2 linked regions of the Lujinxingia sediminis genome follow. The protein of the gene in region 2 interacts with the protein of the main gene of each other region in a pairwise test. Links are inferred from orthologs where the notes say so. Each region holds a gene or a part of one and is shown on either strand. Other genes may lie near its edges. The genes, in order: cheB and EA187_RS12755.

Region 1 (7,867 bases), on a different replicon or contig from region 2:
GCCGGGCGGCAGCGCTCATGCGGCTGACAGCTCGCGTCATCCTCACAGGTGGGTGCAGCGCAGCTCGCATCCTCGCGACAGGCCTGGTTGCCGCCCCACTGGCTGGGAAGATCGCGCAGCAAAGAGGCGTCGAGCTCCGGGTCCAGGTGCACGATCATCAGACGCACGCCGGTGGCCTCCAGGCGCGCGCGCACCGCCTCGGCGTCGGCCTGGGCATCGTAAACCTGGTTGGGGCTGTCGGTGAAGACGACGAGCACCTTCTCGGCCTCCTCATAGGCTTCAAGCCCCAGATCGCGGTCGAGCACCCGCAGAATCGCCTGATAGACATTGGCCTCCCGCGGAATCAACGTGGGCAGCTCAGCCAGGCGCTCCGTGAGGCTGTCGAGATCGCGGGTCAAATAGTTGGTGAGTTCGCCCCCCTCACTCGGTGTCAGCGGACGGGTCTGCGCGCCGACATCGCCGCCGTAGAACCACAGGCTTACCGCGGCAGTTTCACCGGTGAAACGCCCGCCCAGCGAGATCAGGAAATCCTGAATCATCTGGCGGTGACGGAGTTCCGCGTCGGTGGCTCGCTCCGGGTTTGAACTGATCGCCTGCGCGCCGCTCTCGTCGTAGAGTGAGCCCACCGCCACGGGCAGGCGCCCATCGAGGCTGGCGGTGTTCTGGATAAGCACGCTCAGCGCAAGTTCTCTGGACCCCTCCCGTCCCAGGCTCCACTCCTGCCGCACGCTCCCGGGAGCAAAGCTCACGGTGGCGGGAAGTGCGCAGTAGCGCTTGCCCTCACCCACCTCGACCGCGGTGCAGCGGAGCCCCTCCGGGCACTCCTGCGAGGTCTCACAGACCGGGCCGGACCTGGCCATATACGCGGCATCCAGGCCCAGCTGCCCGGCGCGCAGCGTCTCATTGGGCCAGATCATCTGACCGTCGAGCACATCGCCGGCGGCGACCGCGGGTCCCTCCTGGCTGAAGATCACAAAGGGAAAGCGCGCCTGCCTGCTCCCCTCACACGCCAGCGGCCGCGGGGGCAGAAGACGCAGCGAGCCGGGGCGCAGCTCCAGCCCGGGCTCACGCGCCACATCGGCCCCATCGCCGCTGACATCGCTGACGCCCACGTCGTCCTGCGGTGCCGGGTCTCCGTCATGATCGCCGCAGCCGGCGATCATCCAGGCCGCGCCCATCACAAGGGCGCTGCGTATCCATCGGTCGAAACGTCGAGTCATGGCCGCACCTTAAGGTTTTGACGAACTTCCCCGGAGGCGACGCACGATGACGCCTCACAACCTGAGGAAGATGATGACAATCAGAAGAATCGTGGCGAAGAGGGCCACAAAGATCCACATCGAGAGGCGCGACTGCGGTGCCGCCTCCAGGCTCTCCAGGAGCGCCATATTGCGCTGAAAACGCCGGCGAGAGTAGTCCAGCCGCGGAAAGGTATAATAGAGCGCGTCAGCGTCTTCATCGACGGTGACCTCGATATAACCTTCGGCCCCGAAGTCATTGAGCAAGCTCTGAACTTTGGCCGAGGGCAGATCGGTGCGACTGGTCAGATACCCCAGCTCGACGCGCGGCTCGCGCGCGGCCGACGCGATGCGCAAAAGCTCATGCTGCTCGCGGACCTTTTTGACCCAGTCGGCATCCTGCTTCAGGCTTGCGACTGCGCGCATAAACGCCGGCGCTTTCTCAAGGTGGGCCTGCTCCTCGATATCCAGCGGCCCGGGCAGAAAACGCTCCGGTCGGGCGATCTCGTAGGCCGCAAGTTTGTCGAGTTGGATGCGCTCGACCCCGTCGAGCTCTTCGAGACCTTCGAGCACCCGGGCGATGCTGTCGACGTCCATCGGGAAATAGGTCGTCACGCCCAGCACGGTCACCGGGGCCTCGTCGCGCCTGGCGAGCTCGGCGGCCACCTCCGAGATCAGCTGAATGCCTTCGGGCACCGAGCGCAAGCGTTGACTGTCAGCCATAAACGAGATCCATCGGGGGAAATCCATTGCCCGCGCCCACGGGGGGCGGGGGCCAGAGGCGGCGCAATCTAACGATCTCTTATCGAGTCGACAACCACCGTTGTCCTCCGGCACACCGAGGCCCGAAGAAGCCCGAATGATACGCCAGCACCCCGGCCCTGTCATCCAACCCGAAGGGGTGGCCCCGCAACGCGCCCGAACCCCTGCAACACGCCAGCCCCCGCCCCACCCTTCGATGGATCGGTGAGGCCGACACCTGCCCCGGCTTAGTGATTCACGTGGGCGGAATGAGCGGGTATAGTTACACGTCTTTTAGCGCGGCGTTGCGCCCGCGCATCGCACCACGCGCTTTGCCGCCTCATCCAATCCCCCAAGAGTTTTCATGAGCTTACGCATCGTCATCGCAGAAGACAGCGCGATCTTCGCCGAGGTCCTGGTCGACGCGCTCCGGGCCGAGCCGGGCATCGAGATCGTGGCCATGACCGATAACGGCGTCGATGTGGTCAACCTCTGCGAGGAGCATCGTCCCGATCTTGTGCTGATGGACATCCACATGCCGCGCCAGGACGGGCTGGCGGCCACCGAGGCGATCATGGCGCGCTGCCCGACGCCGATCCTCGTGGTCACCGCCGATCCTCACCGCGGCGGGGTCGACCTCTCCTTTAAAGCGCTCTCAGCCGGGGCGCTCGACCTGATGCCCAAGCCGCAGCGCCTGCCCTTTCCGGAAGAGGAGCGCGAGGCCCTTCTGCGCAAGATTCGGCTGCTCTCCCAGATTCCGGTGGTCCGCCATGTGCGCGGTCGAAAGCGCCAGCGTGTCGAGGGGCCTCGGCGCGTGACAAAAGGCCCCGATACTGCCGCTGCCAACCGACCGGTGGCGGTGGTCGGGGTGGTGGCCTCCACCGGGGGGCCCAAGGCGCTGGCCCGCATCGTGGGCCAACTTCCCGCCGATTTTCCGGCTGCCGTTGTGGTCGTTCAGCACATCACCCACGGCTTCTCCACCCACCTGGCGCACTGGCTCGACAACCACAGCCCGCTCAAGGTGATGGAAGCCTTCGATGGCACGGAACTTAAACGCGGCCATCTCTACATCGCGCCGACCGAGCGCCATTTGATGCTGGAGCCCGACCTCAAGCTCAGCGTTACAGAAGGGCCCCCCGTCGGTGGCCACTGCCCCAGTGGCGATCGCCTGCTCACAAGCCTGGCGCGTCATGCCGCCCCCCGGGCCATCGGCGTGATTTTAAGCGGCATGGGTGACGACGGCACCGTCGGTCTCACCGCCCTGCACCACACCGGCTGCACCACGCTGGCCCAGGACGAGGCCAGCTCGGTGGTCTACGGAATGCCCCGCTCCGCCATCGCCCACGGGGTTGTCGACAAAGTCGTGGAGCTCGATCAGATCGCCGACGCGCTCATCCGCGAAGTCGACGCCATCGAACATCGGGAGTCACGATGAACCAGGGTCGCTACCAACGGCGCCAGGTCATCACGCAGGCCTGCGTGCTCTTTGAGCGCTGGACCGGCTTTGCCCTGCGCGGAGCTGCGCCCACGCGCATCGCCGACACCTTTGCGCGGCGCGCCGAGGCGCTCGGCTACGACGATCCACTCACCTACGTCGAGGCCCTCCAGGACCTCTCCTCAACGGCGGCCGAACCCCAGCGCCTGGTCAATCTGATCACCAACGGGCTGACGGCCTTCTGGCGCGATGAGCCCCAGCTCCTCGCCCTGCGCTCGATCCTGCGCAACCTCGGCGCATCGGCCACCCTGGAGCGCCCCCTTCAGATCTGGTGTGCCGGCGTCTCCACCGGCGAGGAGGCCTACACCGTGGCCATGATCGCCAGCGAAGAGAACATCCCGGCCGACGTCCTCGGTACCGACGTCAACACCGAGTTCTTGAGCGTGGCGCGCCGTGGCCACTATGGCACCTGGAGTCTGCGCCGGCTCGATGAGGCGCGCCGCGACACCTTCCTGCGGCCGATCGATGAGCATACCTACGCCATCAATCATCCCGAGCTTGAACGCGTCCGCTTCGATCACCACAACCTCCTGCACACCGCGCCGCGCTCGCGTCGCGCGGACATGCGCTGGGATGTGATCTTATGCCGCAACGTCCTGATCTATTTCACCCCCAGGGCCTCCGCCACCGTGGTGGGACATCTGGCCGACGCGCTGGCCTGTGACGGCTACCTGATGCTCGGCTCCTCCGAGCAGATCCACGTGGAGCAGCTCAACACCGAGGGGCCGCGCCTGCGCGCGACCCGCCACGGCGAAGGCTTTTTGTATCGCCGCTACGAGACCAAACCGGGCCAGACCATTGAGCCGGGGGCATGGACGTTCAGCGAGAGCACGCTCGACGAGCTCCTCGATCCTCCCGCCCCCGAATACAGCGGGCTTGATGAGACGACCAGCGACGTCGGGCTCAACGACACCGTCGTCAGGCTTCTCGAGACCGCCGGCGACCACATACGCCAGCGGGAGCTTCGCCTGGCGATGGCCTGCCTGGAGGCCGCCACCAGCTACGATCCCTTTGTGGTCGAGGGTCACTGCCTGCTCGGTCAGGTGCTCGCTCAGCTCGACGCCGGACACTCCGCGCTTAAAGCCTACCAGAAGGCCCTCTTTCTAGAGCCCTTTCACTGGGTGGCCGCCTGGGGCGCGGCCCGCATCTACGAAAACTTTGGCGAACACGACGCCGCACGCCGCGCCTGGCGCCAGACGCTCGAAGGCCTGGCCGCAAGCCCTGACCCCCTTCGCTACTCTCGCGTTATCCCCCGGCTGGCCGGCCCCCTGGAAGACACCCGCCAGCAAGCCCACCAGGAGGCCCACCGTGCCCTCTCGGTGGTCAGCGAGTTGTAACTTTTCTCACCTATGTTGGAATGACTTCGTCACCTGAGCAGTTACTTAATTACCTCGGCAACGAGGTCGGAGCTGGCACAGCCTGTCCGCGATCTCAGGCGATGCGGCTCTAACGCATGGCACCTCCTTTCGGTCAAAGCGCCCTGTCGGGATGACAGGGCGCTTTGGCTTTTCTTGACGCGTGTCACCTGCTCCCGCCCTCCTGACTGCCGCCGCCCTTTGACAAGCCTCGGCGCGAAAGGCAGAGAAAGCGCGTGGCGAGCGCGGCGCTCGCCACTTACCTCTCCTTATTTTATGACCTGCGGAGGCTCCATGTCGGACGCCCTTTCCCCGATCTTCTCCCGGCTAATCCAGGGCCACACGCCACAACTCTCCTCCGAGGAGCTCACCGCGCTCCTTGAGAGCCCGCAGGACGGCCCGGTGCTCGCCGCGCTGCTTCTGACCCACACGCCACTGCGCGACGCCTGCGGCAAAGCCCTGACGGCCCTCAAGGCCCATTCCTCCGACACCCCGGCCTGGATCTGGGCGGTCGTTGCCTCCATCGAAGATCCTGCCCACGAAGACGCCATCGACGCCGCGCTGGCCGATGAATCCCTGGCCCCCGGAGTCGCCCGCGCTCTCTTTCTGGCCGGTGCGGACTGGTACCACGATTCACTCGTCGAGCTCATCGACGAGAGTGATACCGGCCTGGCCGCGGCCTCCCTGCTCGCGGCCGTCGACCCCGAAGAGCTCATGGAAGCCCTCGAAGAGATCGCCTCCGCCGAGGAGCTCATCACCGTGGCCCGAGCCTGCGCGCTCGCCCACGCCCCGGAGCTCTTCGACGCCATCGCCGAATGGCGCCAGGAGCTCCATGACGAGCTCAGCCTGGAGCAGCGCGCCGCCATCGACGGCGCGCTCGCTTCGCTCGCCCCTCATCGCTTCGCTCGCCAGCTGATGCTCGGCGAGCTGGAGCGCACCTGGCTGGGCGACGACCGCGCCGTGGCAGACTTCTTAAGCTGCTACGGCCTGACCTCCTGGGTTCACACCCTGGCGGTGATGCGCACGGTGCGTGATCGCGATGGCTTCGATATGGCCGCGGCCCTGGCCACCAGCGCTGCGCTGCTGGCCTGGGAGAGCGAAGAGCTCGAAGACGACGAACTTCTCCTCGACTCCGCCACGCTCATCGATCGCTACCCCGCCGAGCTCGCCTTCCAGCTCGCCCTGGGCGAAGACGACAACCTCCCCGACCTCCTCGTCGAAGTCGGCCAGCATGAATCGCTCCTCGATCGCGGCCTGGCCTCCCCCGGCATCAGCGGACTTCCGCTGAGCGCCGCGGTCGAAGACCGCTTAAGCCCCGAGCATATCGCCCGCGGTCTGGAGCGTTTCGCCCCGGACCACGCCGCCTCCATCGAAGAGCGCGTGGCCCTTGTGCACACGCTCATTGAGATTCGCCAGGCCACCGAACTCGGCGAGCTTGAGCCACGAACAGCCCGCGAGCTCATCGCCCCCTTCGCCTCTCATCCCGACGATGCGGTGCGCCAGCTCATCGCCAGCTTCGACGACCCCGCGGCCTTCGCCTCCGCCGACGACTGGGGCTGTCGTGGACTCGCACACCTGCTCCAGCAATTCGCCCCCGGCGATGACGAAGCCCATCTCCGAGCGCTGGCGCAGGCCTGGTTCACCGGCCCCATCGCCCGAGCCACCATCGCACGCGATGCCTTCGCCAGCGCCCTCTTTAACGCCGCGGACATCATCCCCCCGGATGCCGAGATCTGAGGCGAACGCGCAACGCATGTCCCACCAAAAAAGCGGCCCCGAAATCGGGGCCGCTTTTTTGGTGCTTCAACTGAAGTTCAACGCATCACTGCGCGCCGGCGCTCCCGGGCTTGGTGTTCACCTGGAAGTGACGGTAGGAGACCGACACGTAGTTGATCGGCGCATCCTCCGGATCATCATCGCTGGGACGGAAGTCGCCAAAGAAGGCGATGGAGTTGGTCGCTGCGAAATAATCAAACCCGTTAATACGGCTGCGCGGCACCCACTGCCCGTCCTTAAAGACGCGCAACGAGCTTGAGAGCGGCACATCCGAGAGCACGTAGTTCGCTGCCTGCCCCGTCGCGGCGATGATGATGTCGTTGATCGACTCCTCGATATTCGGTGACTCCAGCGAATAGTAGTTGCCACCGGTAGCGGTCGCCACCTGGCGGTAGGCCTCGCCAGCATTGGTCACAATCGAGAAGATCGTGGTGCGCCCGGTGAAGTAACCAATGAAGTCACTCAAAAGCGCCTGGCCCTGCGGCGAGCCCAGGCTGGTACGCTGGAAGGTCTCCGCCTCCTCATCGCTCATCAATACGGTGACCACCTCGGCATTGGGGCGAATGCGTTCCTCCGCCGGCGCCAGGTTGCTGCTCATATACTCCAGCGCGCCGCGCGCGTTCTGAATGCCGTACTCCGAGCCGCCGAAACTCCCGGAGCAGCCCTGACAGTCCACAACCCACTCCTCGATCTCATTGAGGAAACTGGCCTGGTCGCGGTGCCATGCCGGAGGGCTGCGCAACTTGCCTTCGCCACCATCCCACATGTTGGTCACACCCAGGCGGTAATCGAGCGGCGTGTTGCGAAGCTCCGCAAAGAAGCCCTCGGCCACGTCCCGCACGCGATCGAAGTCATCACTCATCGAGCCCGACTGGTCGAGCACCCACAGAAACTCCACCTGCGGGATTTCGTCAGCTGGCGGAAAACGCGTGCAACGCAGCACATCGGCCGCCGTCGCCGTGGCCAACGCGGTGGTATTGGTCAAGTCATCCATGCGGAACTTCGTCTTATCCTGCGTCTCGTATTTCTCGGCCGGCGCCAGCGCCACCAGCGTGATGAGCTGGCCATCGCGAAGCACCGTCGTCAGATAGACGCGGTAGTCGGTGTAGGTATTACCGCTGGTCGCCGGAAGGCCGCTGATGTCCGCGCTGCCAAAGGGCGCTGCCGCCACCAGGAGCGCGTCGCGCATCGCCCGCGCCGAGCGCAGTTGAGGCGAACGGATCAGATAACGGCTCACCGCTGCGCGGTGATAATCATGGGTA
Region 2 (8,003 bases):
GCCGGTCGTGGTACCGATATTCTGCTCGGTGGTAACCCCGATGCCATGGCCGACGATCTGGTCGGTGAGCCGGATGTGCCTGAATTTACACCGGAAAATGAGCGGGAGCAGTACTTCAGCGAGGAGTACAAGGCCGCGCTCAACCGCTTCAAAGAGCAGTGCGCCAAAGAGAAGCAGGAAGTTCTCGATAACGGCGGCCTCTTCATCATCGGCACCGAGCGCCACGAATCTCGCCGCATCGATAACCAGCTTCGCGGCCGCGCCGGCCGTCAGGGCGACCCGGGGGAGAGCCGCTTCTTCCTCTCGCTTGACGATGACCTGCTGCGTCTCTTCGGTGCCGAGCGCATCGGCAAGATCATGGACACGCTCAAGATGGAAGAGGGTGTGCCCATTGAGCACCGCATGGTCACCCGCAGCATCGAGAACGCTCAGAAGAAGGTCGAGGGCCGTAACTTCGACATTCGTAAAAACGTGCTCGAATACGACGACGTGATGGATACCCAGCGTAAGACCATCTACACGATGCGTCGCAACGTGCTGCAGGGCTACGACGAAGATGGCCGCGGGCTGCTCTCCATGTCGCTCGATCTCTTTGAAGAGGTTGCGCTGAGCACCATCGACACCTACGCCTCGCGTCAGGTGCGCCACGATGACTGGGATCTGGCCGGACTCTCCATGGCCCTTGAACAGGTCTTCGACCTGGAGATCTCCTTCGATGATATCACCGGTCGTGATGCCATTGAGGCCCGTGTCTGGTCGCGTATCGAAGAGATGATCAGCGGCAAGGAGGCGATGCTCGATGAGGTCGCCGCCAAGGTCAACGAGCGCCGCGCCCAGCAGCGCGAGCAGCAGTCGGCCGCCGCAGCCGCCGACGGCGCGGATTGGAGTGAGCCGGAGGTCGACGAGGTCACCGGTCGTCAGCTCTTTGAAGAGCAGATCCAGAACCGCTACCTGCGCGCGATTGACCGCTACTGGCGCCAGCACCTTCAGGCCATGGAGCAGCTTCGCGACGGCATCGGCATGCGTGGTTACGCCCAGAAAGACCCGAAGCAGGAGTATAAGAAGGAGGGTTACAACCTCTTTGTCGACCTGATGATGAACATCAAGACCAACGTGGTCGAGTTCGTCTCGAAGTTCGAGGTGGAGCAGCCCGAGTCGCTGCAACAGCGTCAGGCTCCGGCGCCGCAGGTGCCCAGTAAGATCGTCTTCAACCGCCCCGGTGTGAGCGCCGAGTCCGAAGAGGATCGAAGCACCGTCAAGCGCGAGCTGCCGCAGGTCGGACGAAACGATCCCTGCCCCTGTGGTAGCGGCAAGAAGTACAAGTCGTGCTGCATGCGTAAAGAGGCCGCGGCCAGCTAAGTAACACCGACACACTCGCCGGCGGCTCGAAAGGGCCGCCGGTTTTTTTTATCCCTGAGGCCAGGCGCTCGCATGTCTTGGAGCGTACACCAGATTGAGGTCGGCATGATGAAGGTCTTTGCCCGCGGCATCGCCTTTGACGGCAAGCACGGGGTTTATGAAGAGGAGCGCCGCGACGGTCGCCACTTTGAGGTCGATGTGGAAGTGACCCTGCGTGACGCCTCCTCGGCTGAGTCCGATGCGCTCGCTGAGACGCTGGATTACCGCCACCTCGCCGAGATCGTGGTGGAAGTTGCGCAGGGCCCCAGCCGTTTTCTGGTCGAGAAATTGGCCGGCGAGGTCGTGAGGTTGGTCCTGGAGCGCCACGGTCAGGTCGAGGAGGTCTGCGTGGAGGTGCGAAAGATCGCCCCCGATGTTGCCGGCAGCCCGGAGTGGGTGGGCGCGCGATTGACGCGCCGGCGCTCCGCTTGACCGACTTGCTCCCCCCCTCTTTGCGAGGTCTTTGCACGATGTTCTTAGAGCGTTCCGGACTGCATATCTTCACCTGGCGAAACATCGAGGTGTCTGTCTCGATGTGGTACGGCCTGATCATGGCCATGCTCGTCTTTTTCCCCGCGCTCAGCGGCGGCTCGATGCTCGCCGGGTTGATCTGGGTGGTGGCGGTGACGATCTCGCTGCTTGTCCATGAGTTTGGTCACGCGCTGGTGGCGCAGCGCTACGGACTGAGGCCAAGCGTGTTGCTGCACGGGTTTGGCGGGCTGTGCATGATGGAGCGCGAGGCCGATACCGACGGTCAGGACGCCCGGGTGGTCTTCGCTGGACCGGCCGCGGGGCTGATCTTTGGGGGATTGGTCTACCTCGTGGCGAGCTTTGCCCCGCAGATCGCCTACGCCTCGACCTGGAGCGCGACCTTTGTGGGGGCGCTGCTCTTTGTGAACATCGCCTGGAGCCTTGTGAACCTGCTCATCCCGATGTGGCCGCTTGATGGAGGACAGCTCTTTCACCTGATTCTGCGCCGCTTCAAGGACGAGGAGAGCGCGCGTCGCATCACGCTCAACGTGAGCATTTTTGTGGCGATTCCGGCAGCGATCGTGGGTTTTTTGATCTTTCGCAGTTTCCTCATCGCGATCTTTGCGGTGATGGTGGTCATGAGCTGCATGAGCATGCTGCAGACGGGGCAGTCGCTGGTGGGGCGACGCAGCGGGCGCAGTCTGGCGACTGCTTCCGATTTTCATCAGGAGCTTCTGGCGCAGGCGGAAGCGGCGCTGGCCGATGAGGACTGGCGAGAGGCTTACCGGGTCTGCCATCAGATGCGCGCCTCGGGGCAGATGCCCGAAAAGATGCTCAACCGGGTGTGGATCATTCTCGGTGTGAGTGCCACTGAGATGAGCGAGTATGGCGAGGCGCTTGACTACCTGCGCCGCGCGCCGCAGTCGGACGAGGTAGCGCGCGCGATGGAGCTTTGCCAGCGCGAGCTCGCCTGAAAGTCGTTTGATATCAGTATGTTATGCGGTAAAGGCCGGCGCGAACTTCGCGCCGGCCTTTTTGCGCTCAGAGGAAGCGGCGCACGGTCTCCAGGAGTGTTTTTTCCTGGAAATCGAGTTTGACCAGGTAGCCGTTCGCGCCCAGGCGCATAGCGCGCTCCTTGTCGGCGGGCTCACCCAGGGTCGTGAGAATGACCACCGGGAGGCGAGCGTGCTCCTCGGAGGCGCGGATGCGCTGGAGGAGCTGCAGGCCGTCCATCGTGGGCATCTGGATGTCGGTGAGCACCAGGTCGACGCGGTGGCGGCCGAGCATCTCCAGGCCGTAGTGGCCGTCGTCGGCTTCCAGGACGCGGTAGCCCTCAGCGCGGAGGATCGAGGTGACGAGCGTGCGGGTGACCTCGCTGTCTTCGACGACCAGGATGGTGCGGATATCCAGCGCTCGGGTGCCCTGCACGGCGGTAAAGGAGCGCTGCCGGCGGGGTTTATCAAGATCGAAGCGCGAGTCGTGCTCGCTGCGCTCCATCAGGTCGACGACGTTGAGCAGGGGCACCACATCGCCGGAGTCGGTCAGGGCGACGCCGCGACATAGGCGCACGCCAGCCAGGAAATCGCCCAGGGGGCGGCTGATAGCTTCACGTTCGCCGAGGACACGGTCGATCCACACGGCGACGCGACGCGCACCCTTGCGAATCAGCAGCACGCTGAAGCGCTCCGGGGGCTGTCCGCGCTCGGCAAGCCCCAGCGGGGAGGTCCAGTCCAAAAGCGGGATCAGGCGCTCGCCGACCGGCACGCATACCGCGCCGTGGACGCGGCGAAGATCGTCGCGGCCCACGTCGATGACCCGCTCGACATCTTTGGCGGTCAGGGCGAATTGCCGCTTGCCCAGGGTGAAGACGAGCACGGAGTTGACCGCCGTGGTCACCGGCAGGTGCAGAGTGAAGGTGGTGCCGCGGCCGACCTCACTCTCGATTTCGATGAAGCCGCCCACGCGCGAAATCTGGCGGCGAACGACATCCATCCCGATGCCGCGTCCGCTGACATCGTTGACGGAGTCGCGGGTGGAGAATCCGTTTTCGAAGATCAGCGCGATGGCTTCTTGGTCGGAGAGGCGCGCGGCGGATTCGGCGGTGTGCATGCCGCGTTCAATGGCCTTTTGACGGATGATCTGTGGATCGATGCCGCGCCCGTCGTCGGAGAGGACGACGCGGATGGAGTCGCCGACGTACTCGGCGCTCAGTTCGATCTCGGCTTCGGGTTCTTTGCCGGCAGCCTGGCGTTCCTCGGGGGGTTCCAGGCCGTGATCCACCGCGTTGCGCACCAGGTGCAGCAGGGGCTCGGAGAGCGCGGAGAGGATGGCGCGGTCGACTTCGACGTTGCCAAAGGTGTCGACCAGGCGCACGCGTTTGCCCTGGGATTGTGCCAGATCGCGTACCGCCCGCGGGTAGTGGCTCAAGACCTGGGCCAGGGGCACGTGGCGCATGTAGCGGGTCTGGTCGTCGATCTGGGAGGCGCGCACGTTGACCTGGTAGCTCTCCTCGCGCAGCGCCGTCTCGCAGGCATCGAGACGGTGGTTGAGGTTGCGCAGCGCCATGGTGTGGCTTTTGGGCAGCTGGCCCTCAAGCAGGGAGAGCATCGCGCGCAGATCCTGACGGATGCCGTGCAGCTCCCCTAAGCGATAGCCGACGCGTCGGCTCATCAACAACGCCTCACCCGCGAGTTCGCCCAGGCGCTCGAGCTTTTCGACGTCGACGCGCAGGTTGGTCGTGGTCTGGATGCGCAGCGCGCCCGACTCCAGCTCGCGCTCGTTGCCGGCGCCGATACGTGCGCGCGTGGGCTGGGGCGCCGATGCCACAGGAGGCGTGGAGGGGGCAGGAGGCGTGGCGAGGGCGGTGTCGGCGGCCGGTTTCTGAGCCGGTGCGGACGTGTTGCTGCGGGGGGATTCCTCTTTGGAATCAAGGGGTTGTGTGCCGGCTGTGGGGGCGTTTTCGGCCGGTGATATGTGACCCTGGGTCGGCGTCTCGTTGCCTTTTTCGGGAGGAGAGGCGGCCTGTTGCGCGGCCGGATCGTGGGGGTTGACCTTTGCGGGAGCACCGTCGCGCAGGTCGTTGACGCGATCGACAAAGCCGGAGAGGTCGAGGCGCTGGGTTGTGTTCCCGGCGGATTTGGTCATGAGCGCGCGCATCAGATCGAGGCCTTCAAAGATCAGCTCGACGCGCTCGGGTTGGGTGATGTGGGCGCCGGTGGGCTCGTCGAGCAGAAGGTGCTCAGTCTGGTGGGCGACGAGGTTGACGTCGGCAAAGCCCATCATCTTGGCTTCGCCTTTGAGGGTGTGGATCTCGCGCAGGATCTCCTCGACGGCCTCCGGGTCATCGGGGGAGCGCTCCAGGTTGACGAGCAGGGCGTTCATGCGTTCGAGGCGCTCAAGCGCCACCGCACGGAATTTTTCGATCAAGGCGCCAAAGCTCATGAGGGCTCCGACTCCTCATCGCCGATGACGGGCGAGGTGTTCTCGTTGTGGATGCCGTCGCTCTCGGGCTGGCTTTCGCTGTCCTCGTCGGCGATCTGGCGGGCGATGGTATCGAACTCGCGGGATCGGTCGGAGTCGGCACCGTCCTCGGCGTCAGATTTCGGGTGTGCGGCGGAGTCTTCGCGGGCGTTGAGCAGGTCCTGGAAGAAGGCGTCGTCTTCGGCGATGGCAGCACTGAACTCGATGGTCGGTGCCTCCTGGGCGCTTTTTGCAGCGAGCTCGACGATGCGGCGGGGCTGTCGGTCGGTGGGGACGTCGGAGAGGTTTCCGTTGAAGCCCACCGGGGTCTCGATCTGGTTGCGGGAGGCCTTTCGGAGCGGTCGAGCGCGGGCGATGTCACCTTCGGCGGAGCGGTCGGCGGGGAGCTCACGGGAGAGGTCGGCCGGAGCGGGGTGTGAGAGCTCTGAGGAGCGGTCGGCCGAGAACTCGCGGGATCGGTCGGTCGAAGCGGGGTTTGAGAGATCTGCGTCGGCGTCGACCGAGGGCAGCGGGCTGGTTGCGCGGCCGGGGATGGTTCGGGTTGGCTTGCGGGTGGGGCGTTGGGAGGACGACGAGGCGTCGGTTTCCATGACTCGGAACTTCTCGACGATATGGCGGAGACTCTCCGAGGCGTTGTGCAGCTCCCGGGCGGCGGTGGTGACCTGACGGGTACCGGCGACGCCCTGGTTGATCAGGTGCGAGAGCTCGTCCATCGACTGGGTGACCTGCTCGGTGCCCGATTGCTGCTGCTGGGTGATCAGCGAGATCTTCAACGAGGTCTCTGTGGTGCGCTCCGAGAGGCGCGAGCCCTCCTCGGTGGCCATGACGCTTGCCAGCGAGGACTCGCGGATGTCGCTGACGAGAAGTTTGATATCGCTGACGGACTCTTTGATGTTTTCCGCAAGTCGACGCATCTCAGCGGCCACCAGAGCAAAGCCCTTACCGGCCTCACCGGCGCGCATGCCCTCCAGGGAGGCGTTGAGCGCCAGCAGGTCGGAGCGGTCGGCGATGGCTTTGATCACCTCCAGAATCTCGGTGATGCGCACCGTGTGCGACTTCAGCTCCCCGATGCGCTCGCCGACGGTGCGGTTGTTGGCCTGGGTTTTTTCGGCGGATTTGAAGACGGTCTGCGCGCTCTCAGCGATCTTTCGAGCCGAGGAGAGCAGGGTTTCCATGGTGCGCTGGGTTTCCTCGACGCCGCTGGCCTGGTGAGAGGCGGCGAGCTCCTGGTCGCGGAGCACCACGAGGATCTCTTCTGCGGCGGTGGAGACGTTAAGCGCGGTGGAGACGATCTCGCGCACGAGCTCATTGAGACTGAGCACCATCTGGTTAAAGGCCGAACTCAAGTCACCTTCGCTCTCGGCGGTGGTGGTGGTGAGGTCACCGTCGGCGATCTGGCGGGCACGCTCGGAGAGCTGGCGGAGGTTTTTGACCATCGCACCAAAGGCCTCGCCAAGCTCTCCCGGAACGCGTTCATCGAGTAGCGGGGAGGTGAGCTGGTCGCGGGAGATCACGCGGGCCTGCACGGTGAGACGGCGCATCTGATTGGTGAGGCTGTGAAAGCTTCGGCCGAGCTTGCCCGCACCGCGGGGCAGGGGAAGATCGACGTCGGAGAGTTTGCCCGAGCGCAAGAGCATCGCCTCATGTTCGATGATGCCGATACGGCCGGCAGCCAATTCGTCGGCGTGGCGGCTGATGGCGTTGAGCTCGTCGAGCATGCGGTTGGTGGCGCCGGCCAGTCGGCCGACTTCGCTATGGGGATCAGCAGGAAGGTGAGCTGAGCGCAGGTTGCCCTCGGCGATCGACTCCACCACCGCGGTGATGTCGCTTAAGGTAGCAAGCGACCGGCGGGTGAAGGCGATGGTGGCCACGCCCGCCAACACGAGTAGCACGGCGGTAAAGATATGGCCGTGAAACGCCAGCACGCCCACGCCGATCAGCGTCAGGGTGGCGATGTAGATGCCGACTTTTTTCCACAGCAACATGGTAGACCTTCGTAGGAGAGAGCTGCGCGCAGCTCAATATGCCCTTTCGCCGGAGATGGGAGCGAGAGGGGCGCTGCTGAGTGTATCGAGATCAAGAAGCCACACAACCTTACCGTCGAGGAGCGTGACGGCGGGGCGCAGGATGGGGGGAAGAGCCCCGCGCAGCCAGCCCGGAAGGGGGAGCAGGTCGCGCGGCGCCAGCGGGAAGGTGCCGAGCACGGTGCCCAGGTAGAGGGCCACCGGCGGTCCGGGAAGGTCGAGAAGTCCGACCATACCGTGCTCGGTGGGGGTCATTCCCAGGTGAGGTCGTGGATCGAGCACGGTCATGGCGACATTCTCCGGGGCGAGCACACTGCTGACAAATCTCAGTTCCACGCAGAGTGTGGCGGTGCCGCAGCGAAAGAAGAGGGCGTCGAGGGAGGCAGTGCTCATCGGACCGCAGCGTCGTCGAGGAGGCGCTCAATATCGAGGAGCACGCAGAGCTCCTCTCCCAGGGGGTGTGCTCCAATGGCGTAGCGGCGCGTGCTGCCTTTGATGGTGGTGGGCAGGGCGTCTTCGCGCAGCAGATGCTCGGGCCATTCATCAAGCCCGGTGACCTCGTCGACGTCCAGGCCCACGGTGTAGTGCGGCGTGTCGACAATGAGTGTGCGGCGTGTGTGACTGGCCAGG

The links.
Region 1: the proteins of EA187_RS12755 (region 2) and cheB interact in binary tests that used the Escherichia coli proteins (3 or more experiments, as listed by UniProt). The link is inferred for Lujinxingia sediminis from one-to-one orthologs.

Annotation. Positions count from the first base shown.
Region 1 is NZ_SADD01000013.1:131,842-139,708, reverse strand. The notes cover bases 1,415-4,378. They hold cheB (chemotaxis-specific protein-glutamate methyltransferase CheB), read left to right. Parts: upstream 1,415-2,343; coding sequence 2,344-3,414; downstream 3,415-4,378. Other genes in these bases: EA187_RS17215 (CheR family methyltransferase), read left to right, coding at 3,411-4,378; EA187_RS17225 (hypothetical protein), read right to left, coding at 1,415-1,961. Also shown: EA187_RS17230 (vWA domain-containing protein), read right to left, coding at 1-1,220; more of EA187_RS17225, read right to left, coding at 1,275-1,414; more of EA187_RS17215, read left to right, coding at 4,379-4,811; EA187_RS17210 (hypothetical protein), read left to right, coding at 5,124-6,566; EA187_RS17205 (VWA domain-containing protein), read right to left, coding at 6,652-7,867. UniProt on the Escherichia coli protein: Involved in chemotaxis. Part of a chemotaxis signal transduction system that modulates chemotaxis in response to various stimuli.
Region 2 is NZ_SADD01000007.1:6,112-14,114, reverse strand. The notes cover bases 2,611-5,710. They hold EA187_RS12755 (hybrid sensor histidine kinase/response regulator), read right to left. Parts: upstream 5,311-5,710; coding sequence 2,911-5,310; downstream 2,611-2,910. Other genes in these bases: EA187_RS12750 (methyl-accepting chemotaxis protein), read right to left, coding at 5,307-5,710; EA187_RS12760 (site-2 protease family protein), read left to right, coding at 2,611-2,843. Outside these bases: preprotein translocase subunit SecA, read left to right, coding at 1-1,359; folB (dihydroneopterin aldolase), read left to right, coding at 1,432-1,830; more of EA187_RS12760, read left to right, coding at 1,869-2,610; more of EA187_RS12750, read right to left, coding at 5,711-7,334; EA187_RS12745 (CheW domain-containing protein), read right to left, coding at 7,368-7,766; EA187_RS12740 (chemotaxis protein CheW), read right to left, coding at 7,763-8,003. UniProt on the Escherichia coli protein: Involved in the transmission of sensory signals from the chemoreceptors to the flagellar motors. CheA is autophosphorylated; it can transfer its phosphate group to either CheB or CheY.